Regions from separate parts of the Lacimicrobium alkaliphilum genome, predicted to be linked through region 2. Evidence: predicted binding sites of a transcription regulator. Region 2 holds the regulator's gene; each other region holds the start of a gene.
What was found. The regulator MetJ, encoded in region 2, represses methionine synthesis genes. The targets are predictions, from matches to a motif close to TAGACGTCTAGACGTCTA.
Positions count from the first base shown of each region.

Region 1: the regulator MetJ is predicted to act here: its motif matches at 2,039-2,056, upstream of metA (homoserine O-acetyltransferase MetA).
Region 3: the regulator MetJ is predicted to act here: its motif matches at 4,107-4,124, upstream of metK (methionine adenosyltransferase).

Region 1 covers NZ_CP013650.1:3,013,593-3,019,983, forward strand. The annotation lists gene AT746_RS19670 (homocysteine S-methyltransferase family protein) at 1-1,013, opposite strand, end outside; gene metA (homoserine O-acetyltransferase MetA) at 1,038-1,955, opposite strand; gene AT746_RS13665 (hypothetical protein) at 2,249-2,755, shown strand; gene AT746_RS19850 (hypothetical protein) at 3,024-3,191, shown strand; gene AT746_RS13675 (aldo/keto reductase) at 3,371-4,285, shown strand; gene AT746_RS13680 (hypothetical protein) at 4,285-4,911, shown strand; gene recA (recombinase RecA) at 5,039-6,094, opposite strand; gene pncC (nicotinamide-nucleotide amidase) at 6,241-6,391, opposite strand, start outside.
Region 2 covers NZ_CP013650.1:459,687-466,077, reverse strand. The annotation lists gene metF (methylenetetrahydrofolate reductase) at 2-892, opposite strand; gene metJ (met regulon transcriptional regulator MetJ) at 1,039-1,386, shown strand; gene AT746_RS02165 (NfeD family protein) at 1,718-2,179, opposite strand; gene AT746_RS02160 (SPFH domain-containing protein) at 2,179-3,120, opposite strand; gene pdsS (proteobacterial dedicated sortase system histidine kinase) at 3,560-5,719, opposite strand; gene pdsR (proteobacterial dedicated sortase system response regulator) at 5,726-6,391, opposite strand, start outside.
Region 3 covers NZ_CP013650.1:3,481,056-3,487,446, forward strand. The annotation lists gene AT746_RS15745 (phosphoglycerate kinase) at 1-647, opposite strand, end outside; gene epd (erythrose-4-phosphate dehydrogenase) at 786-1,793, opposite strand; gene tkt (transketolase) at 1,896-3,908, opposite strand; gene metK (methionine adenosyltransferase) at 4,377-5,528, shown strand; gene AT746_RS15765 (M48 family metallopeptidase) at 5,873-6,391, shown strand, end outside.

The DNA of each region.
Region 1 (6,391 bases), 1.8 Mb from region 2:
CGTAAACGCACCTGCGGCTGTGCCGGTTTGCGTGGTGGCAGGCCCTCAACCGCCCTGGCGATCGCCTGGATATGCTCAGGGCTGGTACCGCAACATCCGCCAACAATATTTAGCAGGCCCGATTCCGCCCACTCACGAATATGTACGGCCATTTCATCCCCTTCCATATCATATTCGCCAAATTCGTTTGGCAGGCCGGCATTAGGATGAGCGGATACCGCACATTCGGCGATATCGCTGATTTCCTGCACATACTGACGCAGTAAATCGGGCCCCAGGGCGCAGTTGAGGCCAAAAGACACCGGCTTAACGTGGCGCAAAGAGTAATAAAAGGCTTCGGCAGTCTGCCCCGACAAGGTACGGCCTGAGGCATCGGTAATAGTGCCGGAAATCATCACCGGCAGGCGCTGATTGCGTTTATCAAAGGTGTTCTCAATGGCAAATAACGCCGCCTTGGCATTAAGGGTATCAAACACGGTTTCAACCAGAATCAGATCGGCGCCGCCTTCCATCAGCCCGTCACAGGCTTCTTCATAGGCTTCAACCAGTTCATCAAAGCTGACATTACGCTTGCCCGGATCGTTAACATCCGGCGAGATGGACGCCGTGCGGTTGGTGGGTCCCAGCACCCCGGCTACAAAGCGTGGTTTGTCGGCGCTGCTGTATTGGTCGGCTGCTTCACGGGCCAGCCTGGCCGCCGCCACATTGATCTCATGCACCAGAGATTGCATGTCATAGTCAGCCATGGCGATGGAGGTGGCATTAAAGGTATTGGTTTCGATGATATCGGCACCGGCGGCCAGATACTGGCCATGAATATCGCGAATAAGATCGGGCTGAGTCAGCACCAGCAAATCGTTATTGCCTTTGATATCGCTGTGCCAGTCAGCAAAGCGTTCGCCACGATAATCGTCCTCTTCCAGCTTGTGCAACTGGATCATAGTGCCCATGGCGCCATCAAGAATCAGAATCTTCTGTTTCAGGGCATCGGTGAAATTGTTTGAATCAGTCAAAAAAACCTTCCTGTTCGGTGTCTGTCAGGCGATATCTGACAGGTTGTAAGGCGTAATCTGGTACACATAATAATTCAGCCAGTTGGTAAACAACAGGCTACCATGGGAGCGCCAGCTCATCAGTGGCGGCTGAGCCGGATCATCGTTAAGGAAGTAATTCTCCGGCAGTGCCGGTTTGAGCCCGGCCTTTAAATCCCGGTAATACTCCTGCGCCAGCGTGTCAGGGTCATATTCTGGATGGCCGGTAACAAACACCAGGCGCTTGTCTTTACTGGCAACAATATAGGCGCCGGCCTGCTCAGAGCTGGCCAGCACCTCAAGTTCAGGGCGACTCTGGTAATCACTCAGTGCCACTTCTCCGAAGCGTGAATGGGGCGCGTTAAACACCGGGTCAAATCCCCTTAGCAGTTCATCATGTTCCTGGTTCACCTGATGACTGTATACGCCTGCAAGTTTTGTTTCGCGCAGAAACCGGTTCAGCCCGAAATAATGATATACCGCAGCATGGGCCGCCCAGCACAAAAACAACGTAGACTGAACATGGCGACGAGCCCAGTCCATCACTACCTGCATTTTGTCCCAGTACTTCACCTGCTCGTAATCGAGCATCGCCAGCGGCGCGCCGGTGACAATCAGGCCATCGTACTTTTTATTTACCACATCCTCGAACTGATGATAGAAGGCATCCATATGGGCCTTGGGTGTATTTTTCGGGGCCTCAGTATCGATGCGAATCAGATCCACACTGATCTGCAGCGGCGTATTAGACAACAAGCGTAACAACTGCACTTCGGTTTCTATCTTGTTGGGCATCAGATTGAGTATACCGACCTGCAAAGGGCGAATATCCTGATTGGCGGCGCGGTTGGTCTCCATCACGAAAATATTCTCTTCGCTTAACACATCCTGCGCCGGCAATTCACCGGGTATACAAATGGGCATGGGCTCTCTCCTGGGAACAGATCTGACTGTGGCGTTGATCGCCATGAGCTGATCTTGCCAACTAACAGAGAAATGTCAACATCTTTACGTCTAGACGTCTAAATGAAGTTTGAAGCTCCTCCCATCAAGACAGGAACGCTGACCGGGATTACCATCACAAGGCCCGGTTTGCTTTTGCATCAAAAAAGCGGTTAGATTTTTACTTCTGGTTAAAAACCAACCAGATAGTGCACAATTAATAGCGGCAAACTTTAAAAGAAAGCCAACCGGAACAATACCAATAACAGGGAAATATGATGTCAATAAATCACTTCTTTAAGCTGCTCCTGGGCACCACGCTGACCTTGAGTCTGATAGCGTTGAGCGCCAATGCCAATACCCTCCAAGGCTCCCTGAACGGGAAACAACAAAGCTGGCATATTCTCCAGCGGGATGACATGTCCACTGCCAGCTATACCGAGCTGTCACCCGGTATGTTAACGGTGACCCTGCAAGGGCATAGCGAACAACGCTATGCGGTAAAGGGTACGCTGAGTGTAAATTTCACAATGATGAATGGCCAGATGATTGGAAATCCGGAAGTCGCCTACTTCCCCACCAAAAAGTTTATGCAGAATTACAGCAATCAGGATAAACCCGCGCACTGGGAGCTTGAAATTAAACAAGCAAAGGGTGACCACATGCGCTTTACCGGCCGCTACCAGGGCACCCTGAACTACACCGGAGCTCCTTCAGAGGATAAGCCAGAAAGTATGGATATTGACGTGCACTTCGATATCACTGCCACGCCCCAAAGCTGAGTAATCTGAATAGGGTAATGACAATACCAAGACCGCGATAAAACAGTCTGCCGAATTTTCATCAGGGTGACGATTTCTGATGATGCCGGGGGCTGTTGGCGGTATACTATTGTTCAGCCATCTGATCTTATTATCCGTTTACCTGTCTCCCTGAGTTTGCCGTAGCGTGGTTTTATTTGCATGCCTGGATGGAATATAAACCAGGAGGTCAGATGGCAGAACGTCTGCGAAACAGTAGTAACGAAGTAAGTTTAAGGTGTTTAAGATTTTGAAAGAAAAAGAACCCCCTCTGGCTCTGGTGAAAACCTGGTATGAACTTCTGATTCAGGAGAATGATGAGGCGGCAAGGGAGCACGCCGGAAAGATGCTTATGGGTGCTTTTGGCTCTCAGCAAGCTGTTGCAGATTATCTCCGGAAACACAAAATTATCAGTTAGTACCAGACCGGCCGTTTGATCTGTTGCTAATTTAAAGGGCAATGGCGTTATAAGCATCCTGTCTATCAGCCGCCTGACCTGATTATCCGTTTACCTGTCGTCCGGGATTTGCTGAACCGGCCTTTTGTTTACATGCTTGGTTAACGTTACATTCCAGTTACGTTAAACCGGGAGGGTAAATGGTAGCGCGGCGGCAATTTTTGCAGGGCATGCTGGCAACAGGGCTATGCAGCGCCCTGTCCCGTCATGTATTTGCCCAATCAGACAAACTTATCATGCGCCCTCTGGGTACGGAGGGTGTACAGATTCCCGCCATCGGTATGGGTACCTGGATCACCTTTAATGTGGGAAAGCTGCGTACCTTACGCAAACAACGGGCGCAGGTGCTGGACAGGTTTTTTCGCCTTGGCGGTCGGGTGATTGACTCCTCCCCTATGTATGGCTCTGCCGAAGAAGTGGTGGGCTATGCCCTGGAGCACACCGGCCATAATGACAAGGTATTTTCGGCAACAAAAACCTGGACCAGCAGCGTTGAGCAGGGTAAAGAACAATTCAGTCATTCGCTGGACTACTGGCAACAGCAAAAAATTAATCTGTTGCAGATCCATAATCTGGTCAACTGGCAGGGGCATCTGGAAACGCTGCAGGAACTTAAGCAGGCTTCCCGTATTGATTACATCGGTATCACGACATCCCATGGTCGCCGCCACAGTGAACTTGAAAAAGTCATGCTCAATGCACCGGTTGATACAGTGCAACTGACCTATAACCTGATAGATCGACAAGCTGAGCAGCGCCTGTTGCCGCTGGCCAGAGAAAAGGGGATTGCCGTTATCGCCAACAGGCCATTTCAGGGTGGCCCACTGGTGGACAGGCTTCAGCGCTATGCTCTGCCTGGCTGGGCAGCGGAGCTGGGCTGTGATACCTGGCCGGCCTTGCTGCTGAAGTTTATTATCGGCCATCCGGCGATCACCTGCGCCATTCCGGCCACCAGCAAGGTCGAGCATATGCAGGAAAATATGCAGGCCTGTAAAGGGCCGCTACCTGATCAGCAACAGCGCCAACAATTGCTGGCCTATGTGTCACAACTCTGATGCAGGATTATTCGCTGCACGATCTGGTGCTGTTCTCCGCAGAGGTATTTAAGCATCTGCAACGGGCCTATAACAGCAATCTCTGGCCGTGGCATTGGCTTGCCTTGCTCGGAGGTGGATTGCTGTTTTTGAGCCTGAAATACAACAAGTTTACCTGGCTGGGGCCATGGTATGGCGCGATTAGTTGGTGGTGGCTGGCCTGGGGTTATGCATTTCAGCACTACGGGCAGATCAACTGGGCGGCAGACTATCTGGCCTGGTTTTTTGCGCTACAGGGGCTGCTGATGTTATTGCTGCTGTTCAGAAAACCTGAAAGAGCAATCAATGTGCTGGTTATACTGCTCTTGGTTTATGCTTTTATGCTCAGGCCTCTGTGGCAGTTACTGATGATGGAACCGGCCATGGTGTCGTTGCCGGGGCTGTTTCCGCTGCCCAGTCTGCTTGTGACACTGGCCATATTAGGCCATTACCGGGCTCCATTGCCGTTGTGGTTGCTGCCATTACTACTTTTACTGCTGGAAACCATGACACTGTGGCTGCTCGGATTATCCGGCTGGACAGAAGGCCCCATAATATTGCTGATAATGGCGGTAGCGATCTTGGCTAAGGGGTGGATACCGAAATAGCAGTATTCAGTTTCTTTAGCCGAATTCAGGGTGAATTTCAGCGCTAAGGATGCAGGCCCCGATAGGGTGAGACAGAAATGCCGGGCAAAACCCGGCATTTTTATTTGTAGCTTAAGCTGAATCAGATTTACAGCAGCTCTTTGGCTTCGTCTTTGGCACCGTCGTCCAGCGCTGGCGCTTCGTCCTTAACGGTTTTTTTCAGCAGCAGTTTATCCCGCAGCAGCTTGTCGAGCTCCTGGGCAAGTTCCGGCTTTTCTTTTAAGAAACGCACGCAATTGGCTTTACCCTGACCGATGCGTTCGCCTTTGTAGCTGTACCAGGCACCGGCTTTTTCGACAAACTTATTGGCTACGCCCAGGTCGATCAGTTCGGCTTCTTTACTGATGCCGTGGCCGTAAAGGATCTGGAATTCGGCCTGTTTAAAGGGGGGCGCCACTTTGTTCTTCACCACTTTAACCCGGGTTTCATTGCCCACCACCTCGTCACCTTCTTTGATGGCGCCGATACGGCGGATATCCAGGCGCACAGAGGCGTAGAATTTCAGCGCATTACCACCTGTAGTGGTTTCAGGGTTACCAAACATAACACCGATCTTCATACGGATCTGGTTGATAAAGATACACAGGGTATTGGAACGCTTGATATTGGCGGTCAGCTTACGCAATGCCTGAGACATCAGGCGGGCCTGCAGACCAACGTGCGAATCCCCCATTTCCCCTTCGATCTCGGCCTTAGGGGTCAATGCTGCAACTGAGTCCACCACTACCACATCCACGGCGCCGGAGCGTACCAGCATGTCGCAGATCTCCAGTGCCTGCTCACCGGTATCAGGCTGTGATACCAACAGTTCATCCACATTGACGCCTATTTTGGCGGCATACAGCGGATCCAGTGCATGTTCTGCATCCACAAAGGCGCAGGTTTTGCCCATTCGCTGCGCCTCAGCAATCGCCTGTAGCGTCAGGGTGGTTTTACCGGAAGACTCCGGCCCGTAAATCTCTACTACCCGGCCAAAAGGCAGGCCGCCGATGCCCAGCGCCACATCCACACTCAACGAGCCGGTAGAAACGGCGTCGATATCCAGTGCCTGGTTATCACCCAGACGCATAATGGCGCCTTTACCGAATTGCTTTTCTATTTGCCCTAAGGCAGCGGAGAGGGCTTTTTCTTTGTTACTGTCCATTGTTTTGCTCCTGAACTGGCCCCGCTATAAAACAGGGGAAACCGTATTGGCTGATAAACTGAATTATACTGTATGGTTATACAGTTACAAGCGCTATCCGTAAAGTTTTTTATGACCGTCGTTGATGGCGGCCCTGAATGCCTTTATCAGCCCGCCGAAGTATTTAGTAGTTCCAGCGCCTGCTGAAGCGCAAATTCTATACTTTGACTACGGATCTGTAGCCGGTCTCCCACAAAGCGCTGATGTTTACTTATCGCTTTGTCCCTGGTGGCAAAACCAAACCAGACCGTGCCGACA
Region 2 (6,391 bases):
TTTACCCGGAATTAGCTCTTAAACCCAACATATGACAGATGGCATAGCTCAGTTCGCACCGGTTCAGGGTATAGAAATGAAAATTACGTACGCCTTCTTTGGCCAGGATCCGGGTCATGTCCATAGCAATACTGGCACCAAGCAGGTTACGGGTGGTCTGGTCGGCTTCATCCAGGCCTTCATACATCTTGTGCAACCACTGTGGCACATGCACATTGGTCATACCGGCAAACTTCACCAGGGTCTTGTAGTTGGTCACCGGCAAAATACCGGGAATGATTTCCATGTCGATGCCGGCTGCAGCGGCACGGTCACGGAAACGCAGAAACACCTCAGCATCAAAGAAAAACTGGGTGATAGCCGACGTCGCGCCGGCCTCGGCTTTACGCTTAAGATTAAGCAGATCGAACTGGCCGTTGGGCGCTTCAGGATGGATCTCCGGATAAGCGGCCACGGCAATGTCAAAGTCTGCCACATCTTTTAGCAGCGCCACCAGATCGGCCGCATAAAGCTCGGTTTGTGCCACACCAGGTGGCAGATCACCACGCAGGGCCACAATCTTTTTGATATCCGCTGCCCAGTAGTCTTTGGCGATCTGGATCAACTCCTCGCGGCTGGCGTCCACGCAGGTTAAATGGGGGGCGGCGGCCACTCCGGTTTCCGCCTGAATACGCTTCACCACCTCATGGGTTCTGTCACGCTCGCCACTGTTAGCACCGTAGGTCACCGACATATAAGCCGGCTTCAGCGGCGCCAGACGCTCTACAGAGTTCCACAGGGTTCTCTCCATCTGCTCCGTCTTGGGAGGGAAAAACTCAAAAGAAACGTCGATATTACGCAATTCAGACAAAGAATTATTCAACGCATCAATGCCCTGAGCATAGGAAACCATGGTGACTCCTGATTGGGATACTTTAAATTTGGCCGTTTAGATGGCTAAATCTACTTGTATTTGATTCAGACATCAAGATGTTTGGATATCCATTTCTACACGGGTTAGAATTTTAAACTCTAATTTAAAATAAAAAGGCTAAAAGCATGGCTAAATGGAATGGTGAGTATATCGACCCTTACGCTGAACATGGTAAGAAGAGTCAGTTAGTAAAGAAAATTACCGTTTCCATTCCAACCCGGGTACTCAAGGTGTTGACCGATGAACGCACCAGAAGGCAAATCAATAACCTGCGTCACGCCACCAACTCAGAACTGCTCTGTGAAGCCTTTGTGCATGCCTTTACCGGCCAGCCGCTACCCAATGACGACGATCTGCGCAAAGACAACCCCAATAAGATCCCGGCCGAGGCCCGTAAACTGATGGCAGACATGGGCATAGATGTGGACGCCGCCGAAGCCCAGGAACAACAGGCGCAGGAAAAAGACGAGTAAATTAGCCCTCAGCATCATTATCGTAGGTCGGACTTTAGTCCGACAAACGCACAATATTTTCTTTAAACCCAGTGTATTTTCACAACCCTGCAACCCTCTGCGCCTTAGCGCCTTAGCGCCTCTGCGAGATCAAAAAAGATAAAAGCCTGAGATCACGCGAAAGACGCAGGGCGCGCAGAGAAGTAAAGGCCATTACACCAACAAACCTCTGTGGCCCCGTGGTTAATTGTACATTTCGCAAAGGTCGCTGGATGCCCGATTACAATATTCGGGCATGACCAACACTCTGCCGTCATTCCCGTAAAGTCGGACTGAAGTCCGACCTACGAACTCACCCGCCCTGTACCAGCCTGACTTCTAATTCACCGACACTGACTCTGGTCACTTCCACTTCCTGTTTGGCGGCGACGGGCTCTTTGCTGCGCACGTTCCAGTTAATACCGGAATAGCGGTAGGTAATACTCTGACCGGGCATAAGTGCTTCGGGCAGATAAAAACGATGGCCAATCAGATCACTGGTCACCTCTTTAGGTGCTGTATCGGCCTGAATCCGTTTCAGAGGCTTCCATAACACCACTGCCAGCAGCGCTGTCAGTACCGCCATACTGCCCATGGCGCCAAACAAGGTCGCCGGTACCAGCGAAATGTACATCAGGCCACCGGTGACCAGTGCCGCCAGCCCGAGGAAGAACAACACAAAGGTAGAAAAACCCAGCACCAGGATCTCCACCGCCAGCAAAATCAGGCCGATCACAATCAGGGTTTCGGCCAGATGTTCGGTAAACAAACTCATTATGCCCCCTTGCTGTTCATCTGATTGATGATGGTCATGGCCTGTGCCACCACCGAAGCAGCGTCGGTATTACCATCGGGTAACAACACCACGGAAGACTCTTTGGCAATCGCCTGTTTCGCCTCAATGGCCTTTGTCGCCAGATCCAGCTGAATAGCTTTTTGCCCCTGCTCGGTATTGGCCGTTTCACCTACCACCCGCAGTGCTTCGGCCTGCGCATCGGCTACGGCGATAATGGCCTTGGCTTCACCTTCGGCGCGCAACACCTGTTCTTCTTTATCCGCTTCAGCGGCCAGTACCACCGAGGCCTTTTCACCTTCGGCACGGTTAATCGCCGCCTGACGGTCGCCTTCCGATTCGAGGATCTGCGCCCGCTTCACCCGCTCCGCTTTCATCTGCGCTTCCATGGCTTCCATCACCGACTGCGGCGGCACAATGTCCTTGATTTCATAACGCATCACCTGGATGCCCCAGGGACCGGCAGCATCATTGATCGCAGCAACGATATTGGTGTTGAGCAGATCCCGTTCTTCGAAGGTCTTGTCCAGCTCCATCTTACCCAGCTCAGAGCGCATAGTGGTCTGTGCCAGCTGGGTAACCGCAAACACATAGCTGTCTACACCGTAGGTGGCCTTATAGGGGTCTAATACCCGGAAATACAGCACCCCATCCACTCTCAGAGAAATATTATCCTTGGTGATAGCACTTTGCTCGGGCACATCTACCGCCTGTTCTTTCAAAGAGCGGTCCGCGGCGATACGGTCAACAAAAGGCAGGATAAAATTCAGCCCCGCTTCGCGGGTTGACTGAAACTTACCAAAACGTTCTATCAGGTAGGCGCGGTTCTGTGGGACAAAGATAATCGAAGATTTAAGCAGTACCAGCACAAACAGCAGCAGGAAGGTTTCAATTCTCAATACGTAATCAAACAGGATATCCATATAACAGCTCCTAAAAATCATAAGTGGTTAACCTTATGTCAGAGGTCCGCTGCCGACAATGAAAATCTGCAGTTTGATCCTATCCGGGCTTTCCCGCATGCAGTTGGCAGGCATGTCCAGCATCTTTGATAGGTCAGTGTTAACAGTTAGCGCATTGGTAGTTCAAAGGTTGCTGAGAACCCAGTGTCTTTTTCGATCAGTCAATTACTTAATCCTCTGCGCCTTAGCGCCTCTGCGAGATCAAAAAAGATAAAAGCCTGAGATCACGCAGATACGCAGGGCGCGCAGAGAAGTAAAGGCCATGACACCATTAAACCCCTGTGTCTCTGCGATGAATTGCGTTTTTCTTAAAAGGCGCTGGATGCCTGATGACAACATTCGGACATGACAGACGGTCATTCCGGCGTATTACCAACCCATCTGCTGCACGGATAGCAGGCTAAATCGGCAGGCTTACCCGCACACAAACACCACTGCGATCACTTTGATTATGCAGGGTTATCTGGCCCTGATGAAACTGCACAATCAGCCGTGCAATATACAGCCCCAGGCCCAGATGAGGCTGGCCGCCTTTACCACCGGCTCGCACCGAGACCATAGAATCGAACAGACGACCTGCCATTTCCTCTGGCAGCAATGGCCCCTGATTGGTGATTTCCAGCACGGCCTGGCGCTGCACTCTGGCCAGGCTGACCAGCACCGGCGCGCCGGGTGTAGCAAACTCCACCGCATTGGCCACCAGTTTATCCAGTAATTGAGCAATTAGTTCCGGGGCCCCCTCAATTTCAAGAGGCTGATGGGCAATACTCACTTGTAAGTCGCACCCGGCATAGGCCAGTTGATAGCCCTGCATACAACCGGTTACCACTTCGGCCAGGTCAAATGGCTGGCGCTCGGCACTTTGCAGGCTTTGCTCAAGCCGGGTGGCCTCACTCATGTTGGTCAGAATGGCCGACAAGCGATTCAGGCCATCCTGAGCTCTTTGCATGTACACTGACTTCGCCGCCCCTTCATCCTCCATGCTCAGTGTCTCCAGGGATGAACGCACCACCGCCACCGGCGTGCGCAGCTCATGTGACAGCCGTGAAGACATATTCTCCAGATAATGGTGATACTGACCGAGTCGCTGCACCATATCGGCAAAGCTGCGCGACAGATCGCCGATTTCATCGCTGGCATGAGAAGGCTCAATACTGCCGCGCAAACGGCCCTGCTCGTCGATGGCCTGCTCACTCTGGTCACGCAAACGACGAATGCGGCTGGAAATTCTTGAGGCGAGTAAAAACAGTCCCAGGGTGCCGAGCAGCATAATCGCCAGCATCAGGGTAAACAGCTTTTCCAGCGCCAGATTACGCAGGCTGCGAATGCCATTGGTGGTTTCCTCGGCGATCACCGCCCCCATCACTTCATCTTCAATAAAAATCGGATAGGCCGCTGCCAGTACCACCGCCTTGTTATCCGGGGTCAGCCGCCAGTCAGAGCCAGCCTCACCAGTCAGAGCCTGTTCGATATGGCTGCCTTCCAATTGCGCCACATCGTAGAACTGATCGATAAAATCCTTTGGTGGACGGGTCAGAACCTTATAGTACAAAGGATGCAGCCACTTGTGTTCAAAGCGCGCGAACCAGCCCTGTTCGTCCTCGCCACTGACATTGCGGCTCCAGATCCCGTCAGAATTGCGGATATCCCCTGAGCGGGCCAGCACCCGCTGATAACGATCCACCACCCAGATGCGTGAATCTGTATGCCCCAGACCACGAATAATCTGTTCAATCTCCGGTGACGGCACCAACACCGTACCCAGGGTATCGGCATCCCCCACATCTGAAGTGCCAATGGTGGCTACCGGCTCACCACCAATCTTATCCACATCAGTAATAGCAAAACTCAGCTTGCTGCCGAGCAACTCCAGCGGAATGCGCAGCTCAATGGTGTAACCTTGCCGGGTCTGTGCCCAACTGCCCTGAATTCGGGGCTCCGGGCTTAAGGGCCGTATCCCGCTGACCGATTCACCGGTATCCAGTTCATAGGGTGTCAGCCAGCCCGGGCCTGTGGTGGCAATAAGATAACGGCGAAAATCCCCTGCCGGAGTGGTAAAGGCAATTTGCAGATGATCATTGCGGTCAATTCGCAGACTGTTCTGTGGCCGATAGATAACCTCAGCATCCTGTACCTCAAAGTAGGCATAAAGATAGTCCCGGTATTTGCCCACCATGTGGCTGAAGGACAGACTACCGGGCTGATAAGCAGGGCTCTGTTCAATCAGATAATTGTCATCATAGGTCAGAGCATGTTGTTGCTGACGCCAGTCATTCAGCCGGCCATCCAGTCGAATAGGATCCACAATAGGATAGGCGTAGAGATCGCGGCCCTTTTCCACACTCAGGTAACTGGCCTGGGCATCGAACAGCCGGGGCCGTTCATGCAGTGCCGTGGCCACTGCCCGCACCGTGCCGAGCAGAGTGCGCTCCTGGCCGGCTCGCAGATACTTTTCCATCTCCCACACATACTCATAACCGAGCCAGGGAATGGCAAACAGAAACAGTGACATCAGTAACAGCTTGGCGCGCAGGCCAAACACAAAGGTTCTGCGTGACAAAAGCCCTTAATCTCCGTCTGTAGTCCAGCGGTACCCCATGCCGTAGACCGTATCAATACAGTCAAAACCGGTGTCCAGCTGGATAAATTTTTTGCGGATACGCTTGATATGAGAAGTGATAGTGCTGTCATCCACCACCACTTTGGCATCCTGCATCAGATGTTGACGGCTTTTTACATGGCCGGCGAACCGGGCCAGGGCATGCACCATCCAGAACTCCGTGACGGTGAGGTCTACCGCCAGCCCCTTCCAGTGGGCCTGCATACGTTTAAGATCCAGTTCCAGACTGCCACAATTGACCCGCTGTTCACTGTCCTGCGGTTCGCTCAGGGCCTCCATGCGCCGGAACAATGCCGAGATGCGCGCCGTCATATGGGGCATACTGATATCCTTGGTCAGGTAATCATCGGCGCCCATGCGCAGGCCTGAAACCGTATCCAGGTCACTGTCTCTGGCTGTCAGAAAAATAATCGGCAAGGACGAAGACAACTTACGCAGCGACTGACATAGCAAAAAGCCACCGTCCATCTCATCTTCCAGGCCAATATCAATAATGGCCAGATCGGGCAGGCGCTGATCGAAGCTGTGCATGGCCTGTTTGCGGTTGGCAAAGGTCAGCACCTCATAGCCCTGGCGGCGCAGCACCGCTGCGTAGTTTTCTCTGATTGCGTC
Region 3 (6,391 bases), 1.4 Mb from region 2:
CCGCCACCCACTATCAGCTGATCGACTTTTTCTGACAAGGCTTCCAGTACGGTTAACTTTGTAGAAACCTTGGAGCCACCCACAATCGCCAGTAGCGGCCTGGCCGGGTTCTGCAGTGCCTTGCCCAGGGCTTCCAGCTCAGCGGCCAGCAATGGCCCGGCGCAAGCCTGTGGTGCAAACTTACCCACGCCATGGGTAGAGGCCTGTGCACGGTGGGCCGTGCCAAAAGCATCCATCACATAAATATCACACAAGGCGGCGTATTGCTTTGACAACGTCTCATCATCTTTTTTCTCGCCGGGATTAAAACGCACATTCTCCAGTACCACCAGCTCGCCTTCGGCCACCTCTACACCATCAAGGTAATCACTGGCCAGGCGCACCGGACAATCAAGGGCCTTGTTAAGGTAGTCCACTACTGGTTGCAGGGAATACTGAGCTTCAAACTGGCCTTCTGTGGGGCGCCCTAAATGGGACATCACCATCACTCTGGCTCCGGCTTTAAGGGCTGCTTTGATAGTGGGCAGAGAGGCTTTAATGCGGGCATCAGAGGTCACTTTACCCTCTTTGACCGGCACGTTGAGATCCTGGCGGATCAATACCCGTTTACCGGCAAGATCCAGCTCCGACATTTTCAAAATATTCATATCACACCCTTTAAGTTGTAAGTTATCAGTAATCAGAACGTAGCCCGTCAAGAAGCGCAGCGGATTGCGGGATTTTCATAAGCGGAGATTCCCCGGATTCCGCTTTGCTGCATCCGGGCTACCCACTGAAGACTTTTTCTAACGCGCCCCCATGGCCATGGCTGTATCCAGCATACGATTGGCAAAGCCCCATTCGTTATCACACCAGACCAGAGTTTTTACCAGGCAATTGTGACTGACCCGGGTCTGGGTACCATCAACGATGGCGGAATGGGGATCATGGTTAAAGTCACAGGACACCAGTGGCTCTTCGGTATAACCGAGAATCCCTGCCAGGCGGCCTTCTCTGGCCTGCATCAGGGCCTGATTGACCTGCGCGATATTAACCTTCTGATTTAAGGTTACACTGAGATCCATGGCGGTAACATTAATAGTCGGGACACGCACGGCAATGGCTTCAAAGCGACCGGCAAATTTCGGCAGAATACGTTCGATACCACGGGCCAGCTTGGTATCCACCGGAATAATAGACTGGCTGGCAGCGCGGGTACGGCGCAGGTCATCATGATAGGCATCAATCACCTGCTGGTCATGCATGGAGGCGTGAATAGTGGTAATAGTGCCGCTGTCCACACCAAAAGCCAGATCCAGTGCCTGAATCACCGGCACAATACAGTTGGTCGTGCAGGAACCATTGGAGACAATACGATCTGTGGCCTTAAGCATGTCGTCGTTAATGCCATAGATCACCGTCGCGTCCATATCCGGGCCACAGGGCTGTGAAAACAGCACCTTCTTCGCCCCCTGGGCAAGATGCTGCTCACCGTCGGCGCGGTCACCAAACACACCGGTGCATTCAAGTACAATATCCACATCCAGTTCCGACCAGGGCAATGCTGCAATATCTGCATGCTGCAATAGACGGATCGGGTCGCCAGCCACATTCAAAATGGTGCCATCGAGACGCACATCGAAGGCGAAACGCCCGTGAGAAGTATCATACTTAAGCAGATGCGCCACCCCTTCGGGTTTGGCCAGCTCATTGATCGCGACCACCTGGATCTGGCTGTTACGCCCACTTTCATAAAGGGCCCGCAACACATTGCGGCCAATCCGGCCAAAACCATTAATGGCAATACGTAACATCCAAAAGCACCATGTAGTTTAGAAACAACGCCAGCAAGCGTCCAAACAAAGCTGCCGGCACAAGCCGGCAGTTCAACTAAGCGGATTGTATCCAGCGGGCTATCAGTTGAGCAAGTTCAGCGCAGCCTGTGCCACCTTGTCAGCTGTAAAGCCAAAGTGCTCCATCAACGCACCACCCGGCGCTGATTCACCAAAGGTTGTCATGCCCACCACTGCGCCGTTAAAACCGGTATATTTGTGCCAGAAATCCACATGAGCGGCTTCCACAGCCACACGGCGGGTTATGTTTGAAGGCAATACCGACTCTTTATATTCATCATCCTGCTGATCGAACACGCTGGTGCTGGGCATGGAAACGACCCGCACTTTTTTACCCTGCTCGCGCAATTGTGCTGCGGCCTGCACCGTAATCGCCACCTCAGAGCCAGTGGCAATCAGGATTACATCTGCGCTGCCGTCACAATCCACAAGCACATAGCCACCACGGGCAATATCAGCAAGCTGCTGTGCATTACGGGCCTGGGCTTTAAGGCCCTGACGGCTGAATACCAGCGCACTGGGGCCGTCGGTGCGCTCCAGCGCCGCTTTCCAGGCCGTGGCAGTTTCTGCGCCATCACAGGGGCGCCAGGTGTGCATATTGGGGGTCAGACGCAGATTCGCCAGTTGCTCAATCGGCTGATGGGTCGGGCCATCTTCCCCCTGACCGATAGAATCATGGGTATAAACAAAAATATTCGGGATCCCCATCAGTGCCGACATGCGCACGGCATTGCGGGCATATTCCATAAACATCAGAAAGGTAGCGCCGTAAGCACGGAAACCACCATGCAGGCCAATACCGTTCATAATCGCGCTCATGCCGAATTCGCGCACACCGTAGTAAATATAATTACCGCTGGCATCTTCGGCGCTGAGGCCTTTGGCACCGGACCACAAGGTCAGGTTAGAGCCGGCCAGATCCGCCGAGCCACCAATAACCTCCGGCAAAATAGAGGCAAAGGCTTCGATGCTGTTTTGTGAAGCCTTGCGGCTGGCAATATCTTCGCTCTTGTCCTGGCAGGCCTGAATAAAGGCTTCTGCTTTTTGTGCAAAATCAGCTGGCAGTTCACCTTTGAGGCGTCTTTGGAGTTCTGCCGCCAGTTCAGGATAAGCGCTGACATAGGCGGCCAGTTGTTCGTTCCAGTTCTGCTCGCGCTCAGCGCCCGCTGCTTTGGCATCCCAGCCGGAATAAATTTCTGCTGGTACCTCGAAAGGTGCATAGGGCCAGTTCAGGTATTCACGGGCGGCGGCAATTTCATCATCACCCAGGGGTGCACCATGGCAATCATGGCTGCCGGATTTATTCGGTGAGCCAAAACCGATAATGGTCTTGGTACAGATCAGCGTGGGCTTGCTGGTTTGTGCCCTTGCTTCCTCGATAGCGGCCTTGATCTGCTCAGAATCATGGCCGTCCACAGCCTCAATCACCTGCCAGCCATAAGCACGGAAGCGTGCAGGTGTATCATCGGTAAACCAGCCTTCTACTTCACCGTCGATAGAAATGCCGTTGTCATCCCAAAAGGCAATCAGTTTGCCCAGCCCCAGCGTGCCTGCAAGAGAACAACTTTCGTGAGACACCCCTTCCATCAGACAGCCGTCTCCCAGGAAGCAATAGGTATAGTGGTCAATAATCTCATGGTCCTGACGATTAAACTGCGCAGCCAGCGTCTTTTCCGCAATCGCCATACCCACTGCATTGCTGATCCCCTGACCCAGTGGTCCGGTGGTGGTTTCCACACCGGGCGCATAGCCATATTCCGGGTGACCAGGTGTTCTGGAATGCAGTTGACGGAAGTTTTTGATCTCTTCCATGGGCAGGTCGTAACCACTTAGGTGCAACAGCGAATAAACCAGCATCGAACCATGACCATTGGACAGCACAAAACGATCCCTGTTAGCCCAGTCCGGATTGGCAGGATTGTGATTGAGAAAATCACACCACAATACCTGGGCAATATCCGCCATCCCCATGGGCGCACCGGGGTGACCGGATTTGGCTTTCTGGACTGCATCCATAGAGAGGGCACGGATGGCATTGGCTAACTGTCGACGACTGACTTCAGTGCTCTGGGACATATATAACTCCTGCTGGCTGTTTAGGGCTTAGGGTATGGCGACCCTGAAAAGGGCATCTATTCTCGCCCAGCGCCTTAGTAACTGCAACGCCGTTGCGCATTTTGGTAATGATAAAAACAGAATAACTTATCCACTCCACCACTACATCAACTGACCCGGATATGACAAACTGGCAAGCAAAGTTAACAAACAGACATTTAGACGTCTAGATGTAAAGGCTGGTATTTTTGATTTACGTGGGTAGAATAATCTCCAGTATCCTGGATTCAGTAGTTGCGCGCGAGACGAGAGTGCATCTATCTGATTTGGATGGCGTAATAAAAAAATCCGTGGTCACCTTATTGGTGATGAGGCATTTTTTCATATAGCCAGACGAATCAAGGAGATGTGCTATCGTCCGTGTGTCAACTGCCGAATTTAGGATTATGGTCGATAACGATCTGACATACCGAATTACGAGGACAATTTATGGCAAAACATCTGTTTACCTCCGAGTCTGTATCCGAGGGGCACCCCGATAAGGTGGCAGACCAGATCTCCGATGCCGTACTGGACGCCATTTTAAAGCAGGATCCTAAAGCCAGAGTCGCCTGTGAGACTTTTGTTAAAACCGGCATGGTGCTGGTAGGCGGCGAGATTAATACCACCGCCTGGGTGGATATTGAGCAACTGGTACGGGATACCGTGCGTGATATTGGCTACACCCACTCGGATATGGGTTTCGATGCCGACTCCTGCGCCGTGCTTAATGCCATCGGCAAACAGAGCCCGGATATCAACCAGGGAGTAGACAGAACCCGCCCGGAAGATCAGGGCGCAGGTGATCAGGGCCTGATGTTTGGTTACGCTACCAATGAAACCGATGTGCTGATGCCCGCGCCTATTACCTATGCTCACCGGCTGGTAAAACGCCAGGCCGAAGTGCGTAAAAACGGCACACTCAACTGGCTGCGTCCCGATGCCAAGAGTCAGGTGACCTTTGCCTATGAAAATGGTCAGCCGGTCAGTATTGATGCAGTGGTGCTCTCTACCCAGCACAGTGAAAGCATCAGCACAGCCGATCTGACCGAGGCGGTGATGGAAGAAATCATCAAACCGGTATTACCCTCGCAGTGGCTGAATGCCAACACCAAATATTTTATTAACCCCACTGGCCGCTTTGTGATTGGCGGCCCAATGGGGGATTGCGGTCTCACCGGACGTAAGATCATCGTCGATACCTATGGCGGCATGGCCCGCCATGGTGGCGGAGCCTTTTCCGGTAAAGATCCTTCAAAGGTTGATCGCTCAGCCACCTATGCCGGGCGTTATGTGGCCAAGAATATCGTTGCGGCGGGTCTGGCGGATAAATGCGAGATACAGGTGTCCTACGCCATTGGTGTGGCCGAACCTACCTCAATTAATGTGGATACCTTCGGCACCGGCAAGGTGGATGAGGCCCGTCTGATTGAGCTAATCAGAGAGTTTTTCGACCTGCGCCCCTATGGCCTGCTGAAAATGCTCGATCTGGAGCGCCCCATCTATCAGGCCACCGCCGCATATGGTCACTTTGGCCGCGATGCTTTCCCCTGGGAAGCGACCGACAAAGCCGACGCCCTGCGCAGTGCTGCTGGTATTTAAAAGCATTCACCACAGAGGCACAGAGAACACAGAGGAGTAAACGTGGTTTAATCCCCGTTACCTGTCTGTGCCTTTTGTGTTTGCGGTAAATTTACCATCATCAAAGGCACTGGATTCCCGCCTTCGCGGGAATGACCTACTATCAGCTCTCGCTCTTCTCTGCGCCTCTGCGAGATAAAATTTATTCGACAAATATCCTGAGGCAGTCCAATGAATTGGACCCCACATGGCATTTATCTTCTCTGTGCCCTCTGCGTCTTTGCGGTAAATATTCCCCTAAGCAGCTTGGCAAACCAGCCTGTGGCGCGCAGAATAGCCTTATTGTTTCTAAGCAAGGATTTGCCATGTGGTTCCGTATAATCAGCATTTTACTTCTGTGTACAGTATTTTTAAGTGCCTGTACCACCTCTCCTACCGGCCGCAAAACCATTAAGCTCTATTCTTCGGCGCAACTGGCGGATATGGGCACCCAGGCCTTTGACAGCATGAAAAGCGAACAGAAAGTTTCTTCCAAAGCGGTAGAAAACAAGTATGTGCGCTGTGTTGCCGAGCATATTGCCCGTCAGGTACCACAGAGCGTGTTTTCAGGCGACTGGGAAGTGGTGGTCTTCGATGAAGATCAAATCAATGCGTTCGCGCTGCCGGGCGGTAAAATTGGTGTGTATACAGGGCTGTTGAAGGTGGCCGAGAATCAACATCAGTTAGCCGCGGTCGTTGGCCATGAAGTGGCTCACGTGATTGCCGAGCATGGCAACGAGCGGATGTCGAGCGGCACGCTGATTAACCTGGGAATGGAAGCCACCAATCAAATCCTACAAAATCAGCAGGTGGCACAGACTCCGATGATTATGGGTGCCATTGGC